DNA from 2 places in the Arthrobacter sp. NPDC093128 genome. Region 1 is predicted to be linked to the other one. Evidence: riboswitches for the same ligand, from Rfam matches in the RefSeq annotation. Region 1 holds a riboswitch; the other holds the start of a gene.
The links. Region 1 has a riboswitch for cyclic di-AMP ahead of AB0N24_RS05855 (C40 family peptidase). Riboswitches for the same ligand answer to the same signal wherever they lie in the genome.
Positions count from the first base shown of each region.

Region 2: another riboswitch for cyclic di-AMP. It lies ahead of AB0N24_RS19370 (hypothetical protein); the one in region 1 lies ahead of AB0N24_RS05855 (C40 family peptidase).

Region 1 covers NZ_JBFBEY010000004.1:24,903-31,113, reverse strand. The annotation lists gene fdhD (formate dehydrogenase accessory sulfurtransferase FdhD) at 1-263, opposite strand, end outside; gene AB0N24_RS05880 (molybdopterin molybdotransferase MoeA) at 335-1,852, opposite strand; gene AB0N24_RS05875 (DUF6457 domain-containing protein) at 1,849-2,217, opposite strand; gene AB0N24_RS05870 (NTP transferase domain-containing protein) at 2,279-2,896, opposite strand; gene AB0N24_RS05865 (HNH endonuclease) at 2,944-3,444, opposite strand; gene AB0N24_RS05860 (NlpC/P60 family protein) at 3,667-4,422, opposite strand; gene AB0N24_RS05855 (C40 family peptidase) at 4,561-5,223, opposite strand; cyclic di-AMP (ydaO/yuaA leader) riboswitch at 5,294-5,487, opposite strand; gene AB0N24_RS05850 (M23 family metallopeptidase) at 5,602-6,211, opposite strand, start outside.
Region 2 covers NZ_JBFBEY010000017.1:46,581-52,791, forward strand. The annotation lists gene AB0N24_RS19340 (phosphatase PAP2 family protein) at 1-111, shown strand, start outside; gene upp (uracil phosphoribosyltransferase) at 124-759, shown strand; gene AB0N24_RS19350 (glyoxalase superfamily protein) at 867-1,244, shown strand; gene AB0N24_RS19355 (HAD-IA family hydrolase) at 1,290-1,994, shown strand; gene AB0N24_RS19360 (STAS/SEC14 domain-containing protein) at 2,144-2,431, shown strand; gene AB0N24_RS19365 (dolichyl-phosphate beta-glucosyltransferase) at 2,452-3,387, opposite strand; gene AB0N24_RS19370 (hypothetical protein) at 3,566-4,351, opposite strand; cyclic di-AMP (ydaO/yuaA leader) riboswitch at 4,351-4,535, opposite strand; gene AB0N24_RS19375 (HAMP domain-containing sensor histidine kinase) at 4,727-6,211, opposite strand, start outside.

The DNA of each region.
Region 1 (6,211 bases):
TCCTCGCCCGCGCAAAACCGCAGCGAGACGAGTTGCTCGGGGGCCCAGATGATGCCCTCGGACACCAGGAATCCGGCCACAAGGTCAAAATCGTCTCCGGGCGTCCGCATGGTTACGGTAAAGGGAAGGGATCCCAGCCGTATTTCCAGCGGCTCCTCCACCGCCAGCACATCTTCCCGGTGCCGCACGGGAAATTCAAGGGACTGGGGTGAACCGTCCAGGACAAACTTGTGGATCTTGCGGCGTTGCGTCATGCGGGCCACGATGTGCTCCTAACAGTGCGGGGTATGACCATCATTGCAAGCCGGGACCGCCTTCACCAGCGGGGACCGTATTAGCCCAGCAGTGCACTCCAGTCCACGGGACCGTCCGAAGCCGCGGGCTTCCGGGAAGCCTTGCGTGGAGCAGTCCTGGGCTTCGCGGCTGCAGGTTCCGCCTGCTGGATCGGCGCGCCCCAGGGCAAGGCGAAGGCGGGCACCGCCTCCCCCAGCTGAACGCCGTGCGGCGGAACCACCAGGACGCCGTCCGCCGCCGCAAGGCCGCGCATCATGCCGGGACCTGCGTGCTGGGCCGGGGATGCCATGCCGTACAGGAGCCTGAACGGCATCAGCCGTGTCCGTCCCGGATCCGGGTCGATCGTCGTTCCGCACGGCACTTCACCGACCGGCGGCAGAGTTCCGTGGCCCAAGGCGGCCAGCAGCGGCGCACCCACCGTGCAAAGCGCCATCATCGCGGCAAGGGGATTGCCGGGCAGCCCAAGGATGAAGCGGCCGTCCGGCAGCTCGGCGAGGACCGCCGGGTGCCCGGGACGCATGGCGATGCCGTCGATCAATAGACGGCCGCCGAGTTCCGCGACAGCCCGGCGGAGGTGGTCGGTCCCGGAACGGCCGGTTCCGCCGGTGGTGATGACGACGTCCGCAGGCGCCTCTTCAGCTGCCGGCTCCCCTGTTTCCTGCCGGAGCCCCGACCCGTCATCCGGCCCGGCGTCTTCCAGGGCGGCAAGCCATTCGTCATAGTCGTCGCCGATCTTCTCCTGCCCGGCGCTGATGCCACCAAGCATTTCAACCACGGCTCCAAGCTGCGGGCCGAAGGTGTCACGGACCTTGCCCGGCGCGGGCAGGCCTGCCGCGACCACCTCCGATCCTGTCAGCAGGAGCTTCACCACAGGTTTGCCCTGGACCCGGAGGGCGTCATGGCCGGCCAGCGCCGCGAGGGCCAGGTGGGCCGGGTTCAGGACCGTGCCGCTTTTGACCAGGATGTCCCCGGCAGCCGCTTCCTCGCCCGCCTTCCGGATGTGCTGGCCGTTCTTCGGTTCGCCGGGCCGTGCGGCCCCGCCGAGGGCCAGGACCGGGAGCCCTTCGTCGTCCGTGGTTATCGTGCCGCTCTCGCTGCGGAGAACAGCCTTCGCCCCGGGCGGAATGAGGCCGCCGGTGACGATGGGGCTGGCTTGATGGGGTGCGAGCCGATGTCCGGGGTCCGCCAGGATCCAGGGCCCTGTGCCGTTGACTGCCCAGCCGTCCATGGCGGACGACGCGTAGTGCGGCATGTCCTGGAGCGCCGTAATATCGGCTGCGAGCGTTCGGCCAAGGGCATTCCTGAGCGGCACCAGCCCTGGCGGAATGGGAGTTGCGCAATCGAATGACGCCTGCCGGGCCTCCTGCCACGTGTGCGCCAAATGGCTGTGCCCGGTATCGGCGGACCCGGCTGCCGTAGCAGCGGCGTCCTCAGCTCCGGGATCGGCGGAGGACCCGCTGGCGCCTCCGCCAGGGCGCGGGTCGGCTGAATCTTCGATTTCGCCGCGTTCGGGCCCGTCGCTGGCGGCGTCACCCCCGTCCGGCGGCGCAGCCGTCATGCGCCGGTGTTCCCGCTGCTGACCGACGGTCCGGGCGCAGCGTCGGTCCGCACCGAACCGGGTCCGGCCGGATCAGTCGGGCCAGCCGTGGAGTCGGCCGCTGCGTAATCCATTGCCAGCGCCCGTGCCACTCCCAGGGCCGCCTGCATTGAGACCGCATCCGGCGCCTGCCCCGAACCCGACGCCATGCCCGCCGCGAAGCCGGCGATGAAAGTGGTCAGCGGCGCCGCCGGCCGCACCACCGAATGGGCGGCGACGCCGGCCAGCGCAAGCACTTCATTGACGTCCACCTCGACGTCCTCCAGCTCGAAGGCTTGCAGCAGGGCCCGGCACCAGTCCTCCAGCGTTTCGTCCTGGCTTTTCACTGTTGCCTCCATACTCAAATTCAGTTGCGGTGCCACTGCACGGTCCCCCACCAACGGTGGATCATGACCCCTGGCGGGACACCCCTAGCGCGGTGGCATCGTCCCACGTGTCCACGTCATCCGTGGCGCCGGCAGGGACAGTAACAGCCCGCACGTCAAGCCTAGCAAGGAGGGCGAAGACTGATGCCCCTGTGAGCCCACCGCCCTTCTCCATTTCGTCCACCGCACGTTCTAGCGCAGCTGTGCCATAAAAGCCGGCAAGCGGCTGTTTGCGGCCATCCGGAGAAACCGCCATGACTCCTTCGGATTCGGTGGCATTCCGGCTGTCATGGGCCAGGGCGGCCTGCAGGGCGGCAACGGCCTGATCCGCTTTGGGCATGTCGCAGGCCAGGATCAGCGTCAACGCCGCCCGGAGCGGGCCACGCGAGCGGTCAAGGGACGCCAAACCTGCAGCGATCGCCGCCGCAGGTCCCGCGAACGCCGGCTCCTCGCGGCACGTCAGTACGCCCGGTGGCAACGCGCCCGGGTCAGGTCCCACCACTACCGTGGCGGCCGCACCGGCGGATGCTGCCAGCGACAGCGCCAGGAGGGTGGCGCCGTCGTACACGAGCTGGGACTTGGGCACGCCGCCCAGGCGCGATGAACGCCCGCCGGCCAGAATCAAGGCATCAAACTCCACATGGCCAGCCTAGCCCCGGACACTTGGCCCGGTGCAGACGTGACGCCTCAAGCGGCGGATTCGGGCAGAAGGAAAGGGTCCCACGCTGGCGTGGGCTTCTCCAGCTCCTTGATCTGCCAGATGGTGCCGTGCGGAGGCGCCGGTACGAACCGGAGCTTCCAGCCCATCTCGGCCGGCGTGTGGTCACCCTTAACGTTGTTGCACCGCAGGCAGGCGGCCACCAGGTTTTCCCAGGAGTCCGCACCGCCCCGCGATTTCGGGTGGACGTGATCAATGGTGTGTGCTGCCTTACCGCAATAGGCGCAGCGGTGGCCGTCACGGCGCAGCACGCCCCGGCGGCTCACAGCCGTGGTTGTGTTGTACCGGGGCCGGATGTAGCGGTTGAGGAGAATCACGGACGGGCGGCCCAGGATCTCCTGCGGCCCAACGACAGGATCGTCGCCTTCGGCCACCACGCTTGCTTTTCCGGTCAGCACAAGAACCAGCGCCCGGCGGAAGGTCACAACCGCCAGCGGTTCATATCCAGCATTAAGAACGAGAGTGCGCATGCACATACCTCTTCACGGCCGCACCCGTCAGGGGCTCGAGGGCCGGCTGCCCTCTGCTTGTCCGGGCTATGGATCGACAACACAAGAGTAAACACTCAAGTGCCCGATCACCGAATCGGGCCTTTACCACACACTGCGTGTCGGTAAAAATTCACCTGCCGGGAACGCAGAAGAACCCCTGCCGATGGCAGGGGTTCTTCTGGAAGTCGCTAGCCGGAGGCTTTAGCCGCCAACGCGGATGAAGACCGGGCCGGAGCCGACGTTGACGCTGAACAGGGAGGTGGTTCCACCGTTCCAGCCGCCGTGCACGGCCTGGCCGTTGCCGACGTATACAGCGATGTGGGCCATGCCCATGCCGCCGTTTTCGTAGTAGGCCAGGTCGCCCGGCTGTGCCTCGGCTGCACTCACGGTGCGGCCCAGGGACAGGTAACCTGCCGGCCAGCCGTGGTAGTTGATGCCCACAGCAGCAAGCGCGTTCGTGGCCAGGGCGGTGCAGTCCTGGGAAACACCGAGCTGGGCGTAAGCGGCTGCTGCAATGGAAGCACCGTTTCCGCTGGCGGCGGCAGGCGCGGCGGGAGCTGCCGGGGCGGACACAGTTGCCGCAACGCCTGCGGGAGCGGCCTCGGGAGCAGCTTCCTGAACCTCGACGACCGGCTTCGGAGCCTCAACGACCGGGGCCGGGGTGGTGGAAACAGCCGGCTTCTCGAAGGAGATGGCGATGCTGGAAGCGGCCGAGATGTTGGCCGGAGCGGAAGACTGAACCTCCAGGGTGGAAGCGGAGGTTGCTTCGCGCTGAACGTTGGTGTCGGCAGCGTTGGCTGCGATACCGCTCGTCAGGACCAGACCGGAAGCAGCAGCGATAACCGCAGCCTGACGGCCCATGCCACCGGCGTTGTCGCCGACGGCCTTGGCAATGACAGCAAGCGAGTTGGTTTTGGTAACCTCGGCGCGGTGCCGTGCGATGGCACGAGTAGTCATTATTTCTCTCTTTCGTTTTCCTCAGACTGCGTGGCAGGCCGTGGTTTTTGGACGCTCCGGCATCTTGGGGGTAAGCCGGAACGGCCCGAACGGGTTTTTAGCGAAGTACGCGCGCTTCAGCGAAGGGAAGCGCGTGTTTTAGCGAAGCGTGTAGAACGCAGACGTGCCCGTGGCGGACACGGCGTGCAGGATGGTGCCCTGCGACGGGTTCAGTGCGCTGATCATCATGCCGTTGCCGACGTAGATGCCAACGTGAGCGCCGCCGTTTTGCATGACCAGGTCGCCAGGCGCCGGGGTGGCGGTAGGCGTCATGGCGTTCCATGCGTTGGTGCGGGGGATGCTGATGCCGGCCTGGGCGTAGACCCACTGGGTGAAGCCTGAGCAGTCCCAGCCGCTGGGGGTGGTGCCGCCCCAGACGTAGGGGCTGCCGATCCCGGTGTAGGCGATCGCGGCGAGGCCCGATGCGGCAGCGGAGGAAACGGCGTCGGCGAGCTTGCCGGCTTTCGCTTCTCCGTCAGCCTCAGTTGAATCTGAACCGGTCGACTGAGCCCGTACGGTTTCAACCTTGGGCGCTGCCTTCGTGGTCACTGCCGGACGCTCGAAGGAGATAGTCGCTGTCGGTTCCGCGGTAACGGCCAGCTGGGCCGACTGTGAGCCGGACTCCGTGGAAGCGGACACTCCCAGGTTGGTGTCTGCGGCGTTTGCCGGCATACCAACGCTGAGGATCAGTCCGGACGCGGCTGCAATGACAGCCGCCTGGCGACCTACGGTCCCGGCGTTGGCAGTAACAGCCTTGGACACGGAGTTCAACGGGTTCGTACGAACCGTTTGCGCACGGTGGCGCGCAGAATTGTGACGTGTAGACACGAAGGTAGCCTCTCCCAATGCCTACGAGGTGAGCTGTCGGATTCGGATGGGAGTCACCCGGCCACTCCGCTTCCTGGGAAGCTTTGCGACTTAACCCCAAGGTCTTCTTGCGAAGACCAAAATTGGTTCCCCCGCCTCTGCCAGACGATGTAATGCGAACGGACCTTGAGCGGTGGCAGAGTTAGGCAATCCACTCAAGAGCGCCAACTTCGGAAAAGTTGGCGTGCTTTAGACGGTACAGGAATTCCGCGTGAATGTCACATTCAGGTCACGGCATGTCACAGGAATGCGAGAGTGTTCCATCGGATTGGATCAGAGCCAGCCGGTGGGGTCAACGACTTCGCCGTTGACCATCACTTCAAAATGGAGGTGGCAGCCGGTGGAGGCGCCGGTGGTTCCGCTGAGGGCCACAACGTCGCCACGGCTGACCTTCTGGCCTACCTGGACGTTGGACGAGGACAAGTGGTTGTACGTGGTCTCCAGGCCGTTGCCGTGGTCAATCACCACGCGGTTTCCGCCGCCGTAGGGGTGCCATCCGGTGAACGTCACCGTTCCGCTGGCCGCGGCCATAACACTTGTGCCGCACTGGGCCGCATAGTCCTGCCCGCGGTGGAATTCGCCGGTGCCGCCGGTGATCGGGCTGACACGAAAGCCGAAGGGGGATGCGGAAACCATCTGCGCCAGCGGTGCTCCGAGGCTTCCGGTGGATGCTGCACGGGTAATGGTGCCGGCGGACTGCGCGCTCAGCAGCTGCTTGAGCTTGCCGTCGGGATCGCCCTTGGTGGCGATATAGGTCCGGTTGAAGTCGATTTTGGCGCCTGCAGCCGCGGAAACCTCAGGCTGCGCCGTTACAGATGCGGCGGCCGCGGACGTGTTTCCGGTGTCCGCTGTGCTCATCATGGGTCCGGTTGACGGGACGGTC
Region 2 (6,211 bases), on a different contig from region 1:
GAAGAACCGGGCGGGCACCATGGCACCCACGGCGGGAAACCCGGTGGCGGCGGCGCGGGCCCACGTCAGGAAGCCGACGGATCGCGGGGCGGGGACACCACCGCCGGGTGATAGTTTTGACCCATGCGCACACTCGTCGTGGACCACCCGCTGGTCGCCCACAAGCTCACCGTTCTGCGGGACAAAAACACCCCCTCCCCGGTCTTTCGCCAGCTCACCGAGGAACTCGTCACGCTCCTCGCCTATGAGGCCACGCGCGACGTCCGCACCGAGCCGGTCACCATCCAGACCCCGGTCAGCACCACCATCGGCACCGCGTTCACCAAGCCCACCCCGCTGGTGGTTCCCATCCTCCGCGCTGGCCTGGGCATGCTCGAAGGCATGACCAAACTCGTCCCCACAGCCGAGGTCGGGTTCCTGGGAATGGCCCGTGACGAGGAAACGCTGGACATCATCACCTACGCGGAGCGCCTCCCCGAGGACCTGACGGACCGGCAGATCTTCGTCCTGGATCCCATGCTGGCAACCGGCGGCACGCTGCGCGAAGCCATCAAGTTCCTCTTCAAGCGCGGCGCCTCGGACGTCACGTGCATCTGCCTGCTGGCCGCACCCGAAGGCCTGGCCAAGCTGGAGGAAGAACTCTCGGACGCCAACGTGACCATCGTCCTGGCATCCATTGACGAGAAGCTCAACGAGAAGTCCTACATCGTGCCCGGACTCGGCGACGCCGGCGACCGCCTCTACGGCATCGCCGGCTAACAGCATCCCTGGCTAACAGCATCGCTGGCTAACGGGAGCGCCGGTTAAGCCGGTGCGAAGCGATTGCCCCCTTCCGGTTTCCGGCGGCCCCGGCTAGCCTGTGCCCCATGGACTGGAAACTTGAACTGGTGTTTGTCCCTGTGTCCGACGTGGACCGTGCCAAGGATTTTTACGTCAACAAGGTGGGCTTCAACGCCGACTTCGACGAGCGGCCCATGGACGGCATCCGCTTCGTCCAGCTGACCCCGCCCGGATCGGCCTGTTCGATCGCCATTGGCGAGGGCCTCAGTGATGCTCCTCCCGGCACCGCCCCGAGCCTGCAGGTCGTGGTCAGCGACATCCAGGCCGCGCACAAGCACCTCAAGGACAACGGGGTTGAGGTCAGCGACATCGACGTCCAGGACTGGGGCCATTTCGTTCATTTTGCCGATCCTGACGGCAACAAATGGGCGGTCCAGTACCTCCCTCAACGCCCGAACGGCTAAGTCACAAAAAGCCCGCGCCGCCCCGGCGTGGGGCAGGATGGAAGCATGAGCTTTCCTGCCGACGCCGCAACCCCTGGCTCCGCCATACGGTCCGCGACAACCTTGACCGCCCGGGCAGTGCTGTTCGACATGGACGGCACCCTGGTTGATTCCACGGCAATTGTGGAGCAGGTGTGGGGCGAACTTGCGGCCCGCTACGGCCTGGACCTCGCCGAGATCCTCCGGACGTCGCACGGCGTCCAAGCGGGGGACACGGTGCGCCGGTTTGCCCCGGCCGGAGCCGACGTCGTCGCACTCACTGCGGAACTCGGCGCCATGGAACGGGTCCGGACCGAAGGCATTGTCGCCTTGCCCGGGGCCGCTGATCTGTTGCGCAGCCTGCCGGCGGATGCCGTTGCACTGGTGACCTCAGCCGACCGGATCCTGGCCGACATCCGGATGGGCGCCGCGGGTCTCGCCATGCCTGCCACCGTCGTCACGGCCGACCTTGTCACGCGAGGCAAGCCCCATCCCGAGGGCTACCTCCGGGCTGCCGAACTGCTCGGAGTGGACCCGGCCGACGCAGTCGTCTTTGAGGACGCGCCTGCAGGCATCGCGGCCGGACTCGCCGCCGGGATCAGGACCGTGGCCATCGGGCCCAACACCGGTGAGCTGCCGGACGGCGTTCTGCACATCGACGACTACACCGAGGTGTCCGTGACCACGGAAGTGGACGACGCCGGTGGAAGGACGATTTCCTTCCGGTTCTGACGTCCGAATCGGCCTCCTGTCAGTTAGGGTCAGTGAAGACGGCTGACGCTATCTATCTGGGGGATAGGATGACCGAGGTTTCGATTGACGGCGCCAGAGGCACCGTTGTATTGCACAATGGTGTTCTTCATGTGCGATGGATTCCAGGTTTGGCCATATCCGAGGATGCCGCGACAGCCGTCATGGCGGCCGTCAATGAGTTGAGCGGCGGGCGCGCATATCCGATGCTGGTGGACATGTCGGCCGCGGCGTCCATGAGCCGCGGTGCACGGCGTGTTTTCGCCCGTCCCAGCACAGTGGCGAGGGTTGCCCTCCTCGGCTCGTCCCCGGTTGACCGGGCAATGGCCAATTTCTTTCTCAGCATCAACTTTCCGGCTGCTCCCACGCGGTATTTCACTTGCCTGGACGAGGCCATGACGTGGCTTGGGGACGCGTAGCCGCGGCCTGCCAACGCCGTTCAGCCGGACCCTACCTGCGCGGAGCCCCTGTCCAGTGCTGAGCGAAGTTCGGGAACCGGTATGCGGCCGGTCGCCAGGTCGCGGCTAAGGCGGCCCATGCCGCGCAGGTCGGCGAGGGCGGTCCGGAGAAGATCCACGCCGGCGTCGGACTCGTTTATCCAGTCCACCGGCACCTCGTGCACCCTGAGTCCGCATTTTTCGGCCAGGACCAGCAGCTCGGTGTCGAAGAACCAGGCGTTGTCCGCGGTGTGGGGGAGGAGCTGCCGGGCGATATCCGCGCGGATGGCCTTGAAGCCGCACTGAGCATCACTGAAGTGCGCACCTAGCAGGGTATGCAGCAAAAGGGTGTAGCCACGGGAGATGAACGCCCGCCGGTGTCCCCGGACCACACGCGAACTGCGCGATAGCCGGGTTCCGATCGCCAGGTCGGAATGCCCGGAGATGAGCGGTGCTATCAAGGGGGCAAGCGCAGCAAGGTCGGTGGAAAGGTTCACGTCCATGTAGGCCAGCACGGGCGACGGCGACACGAGCCACACCGTGCGAAGCGCGTTCCCCCTTCCCTTGTCCGGGAGCCGGACCACGGTGACCTCGCGGAGTTCCCGGGCCACACGCTCGGCGATCCGGAGCGTGCCGTCGGTGCTGGCGTTGTCCGCCACGGTGATCCGGAAGGTGTGCGGGAAAGTGCCGTGCAGGTAAGCGTGCAGCCGCCGGAGGGACTGCTCCAGATCCTGTTCCTCGTTGTAGACCGGGATGGTCACATCCAGGACAGGCGCGGCGGTTCCGGTCCGTTCGTCGACGGCGGCCCGCGTGTCGATAGGGACGCGGCGGATGTTACCCGAACCGGAAAGCGCCGGAGCGGCACCCGTCGGGACGTCGACGGCAGCCCGCAGTTGCGTGTGCGGCAGGATCCCCGGGGCCTGGTCTGTGAGCGTCATGGTTCAAACTATGACGCTGGCGCATATGAAGGATTTAGGCCATAGCTGTGCACCTGCTGTGGAAGCCGGGAAGCGATTCACCCGCAATACGGCCGAAGGCCCCGAATCACGTGGATTCGGGGCCTTCGGCTGATGCGCCTTCGGCTGATGCGGAACAGTCCGGCGGGTCGGGGCCGGCTTAGTACCAGTTGTTGGCGAGGTGGAAGTTCAGGGCGTCGCAGGGGGAACCGTAGCGCTCCTTGACGTAGTTCAGGCCCCAGTTGATCTGAGTGCGGAAATTGGTGAGGTAGTCCCCGCCCGCGCTGGCCATCTTTTCGGCCGGCAGCGACTGGACAATGCCGTACGCGCCACTGCTGGCATTCGTCGCCGTGGTCTTCCACTCCGATTCCTTGGTCCACAGCGTGGTCAGGCACTGCATCTGGTCAGCCGCCCAGCCGTAGTTGCCGAGCTGCGAGGCGGCATATTCCTGGGCAGCTGCGGGGTCGTCCACGGCGACAGGGGGCGCGGGAGCCGGAGCCGGTTCCGGAGCTGCCGCCGGTGCAGGGGCGGGGGCGGGTGCTTCCGCGGCCTTCTCCTCCGCGGGCTGCTCTTCGGATGGCTGCTCCTCGGTGGACTGCGCAGACATGCTGACGGAAGCCGGAGCCGGCATGGCCGAAACCAGGATCTTTTCGAACGCGAGCTTCGACTTCGTGTCGGCGCTCGCTGCGGCGATTTCCGCGGCCGTCGCCGAGCTTGCCGGCGCGGCGGGCTCGGAAGCCTGGCCGGCGGCGCCGACGCCGATCAGCACGGCGCAGGCGGTGGCCACCACTGCGGCGCGGCGGCCGGAGCTGTGCAGGCCGGCGGTAAACCGGGACAGCGGGGACGCCGTCTTGGCTGATTCAGCGCGGTGGCGTGAGCGTTCTGCGGGCACCGCGGTCTTACTTGAAGGGCGCTCTGGACGTACTTCTGGCGTGGATTTAGTCATGGTTGCCTCTCGATGCCGGCGGAGTTAGCTGTCGGGTTCGGATGAGGTCATCCGGCCGCACGGAACTTCACGTGTCGGCTTCACCCCGAGGGCGGCGATGCAGAATGCCCGGAGACCTGGGTCCCCCGCCTCTGCCTGATCATGAGGAAATCCGGGTAGCGGCAGAGTTTGGCGTCCATCCGGATATGCGGCCGGAACGGTGGCCGCACTCTAAAAACCGTACAGGAGATAGAACCTTAAGTCACATTTCGGTAACGAGGATCACTGTGACGGCGCGTTGACTTGCGCCGGGGAGGCCGGGGATTCGTTCGATCACGGAAAAGGCCAGCCGGCCCAAATGGGCATCGGCCGGCCGTGATTTCCGTGCGTTGAGAACTAGGCTGCCGGTGGTTCGCAGGGGAGGCGCAGCGCGAACTCCGTGCGTCCCGGACGGGAGGTGACTTCGACGGTTCCGCCGTGTGCTTCCATGATCGACTGCACAATTGAAAGGCCCAGCCCGCTGGTCCCCTCAGAGGCGGCCGCTCCAGCGGCGGCCGCTCCCGCGGCAGCTGAACCCGCCGGGCTGGTGCGGGCGGCGTCCGCCCTGGCAAAGCGGGCAAAGACCCGGTCCACAAATTCGGGCGGGATCCCGGCGCCGTTGTCCGTCACGGTCACCACGGCGCTGCCGTCAGCGGAGCGCATCACGCCGGTGACAACGGTGGTCCCGGGGTCCGTATGCTTGCGCGCGTTGGAGAGCAAATTGGCCAGCACCTGGTGCAGCTGCGTGGCGTCCCCGCGGACCACCACCGGCTCGTCGGGCAACTCAAGCTGCCAGACGCGGTCCGGTGCCATGACCTTCTCGTCGCTAACGGTTTCCACCACTAGCTGCGTCAGGTCCACGTCGCTGATTTTGAGCGGCTGCCCTTCGTCCAGCCGGGCCAGCAGCAGGAGGTCCTCCACCAGGGTGGTCATCCGTTCGGACTGGCTTTGCACCCTGGCCAGGGATTTCTTGCCGTCCGGAGTGAAGTCTTCGGTCATCCGCATGAGTTCCGTGTAGCCGCGGATTGCCGTAAGTGGCGTGCGGAGCTCGTGGGAGGCGTCGGCCACGAACTGGCGCACCTTCGTCTCGCTCTGCTGCCGGGCCTCGAGCGCCTTGGAGACGTTGTCCAGCATGAGGTTTAGCGCGTGGCCCACGCTGCCCACTTCAGTTCCCGGGTGCGCGTTCGACGGCGGCACGCGCACCGCGAGGGCAACCTCGCCGGCGTCGAGGGGCAGCCGCGAAACCTGCGTTGCCACTTCGGACAGCTGCTCGAGGGGTTTCATTGTGCGGCGGATGAGGACCGTTCCGGCCAGGCCGATCAGGACCAGGCCCCCCATTGAAACGATCACCATGGTCCACACCAGGGAGTTGAGCGTGTTCTGTTTTTCATCGAGGGGTAGTCCGGTGACGATCACGTCCCCGTAGGGCGCCTCCACGGCCACCAGGCGGTAGGAGCCGGTGGACAGGGTCCGGTCAACCGGCGTTCCGTCGTGCCGGAGGGCCAGCAGGACCTGGTCATCCTCGGCGGACAGCGATGACCTGGTGGCGTCCTTGGCGAGGAAACCGGAGCTGACGTTTTCGCCGTTGATGCGGGCAAACAGCGTGCCGATGCCTTGGCCCGGGCCGTCCAGCGGATTCGGCCTGCCGGACGGATTGCCGTTCGGAGGCCGGCCGGCGTTGTTGGAGATCCGAGAGGCCTGGCCCAGGCGATCGTCGAGCTGCTTGGTCAGGAATGAATCCATGGACGCGTAGCTGAACAGGCCAATCGCGCCGCAGATTGCCACCAGCAATGCCATGGTCACGAGCACCAGCCGGGTGCGCAGGTGCCAGGTTGAGGGATC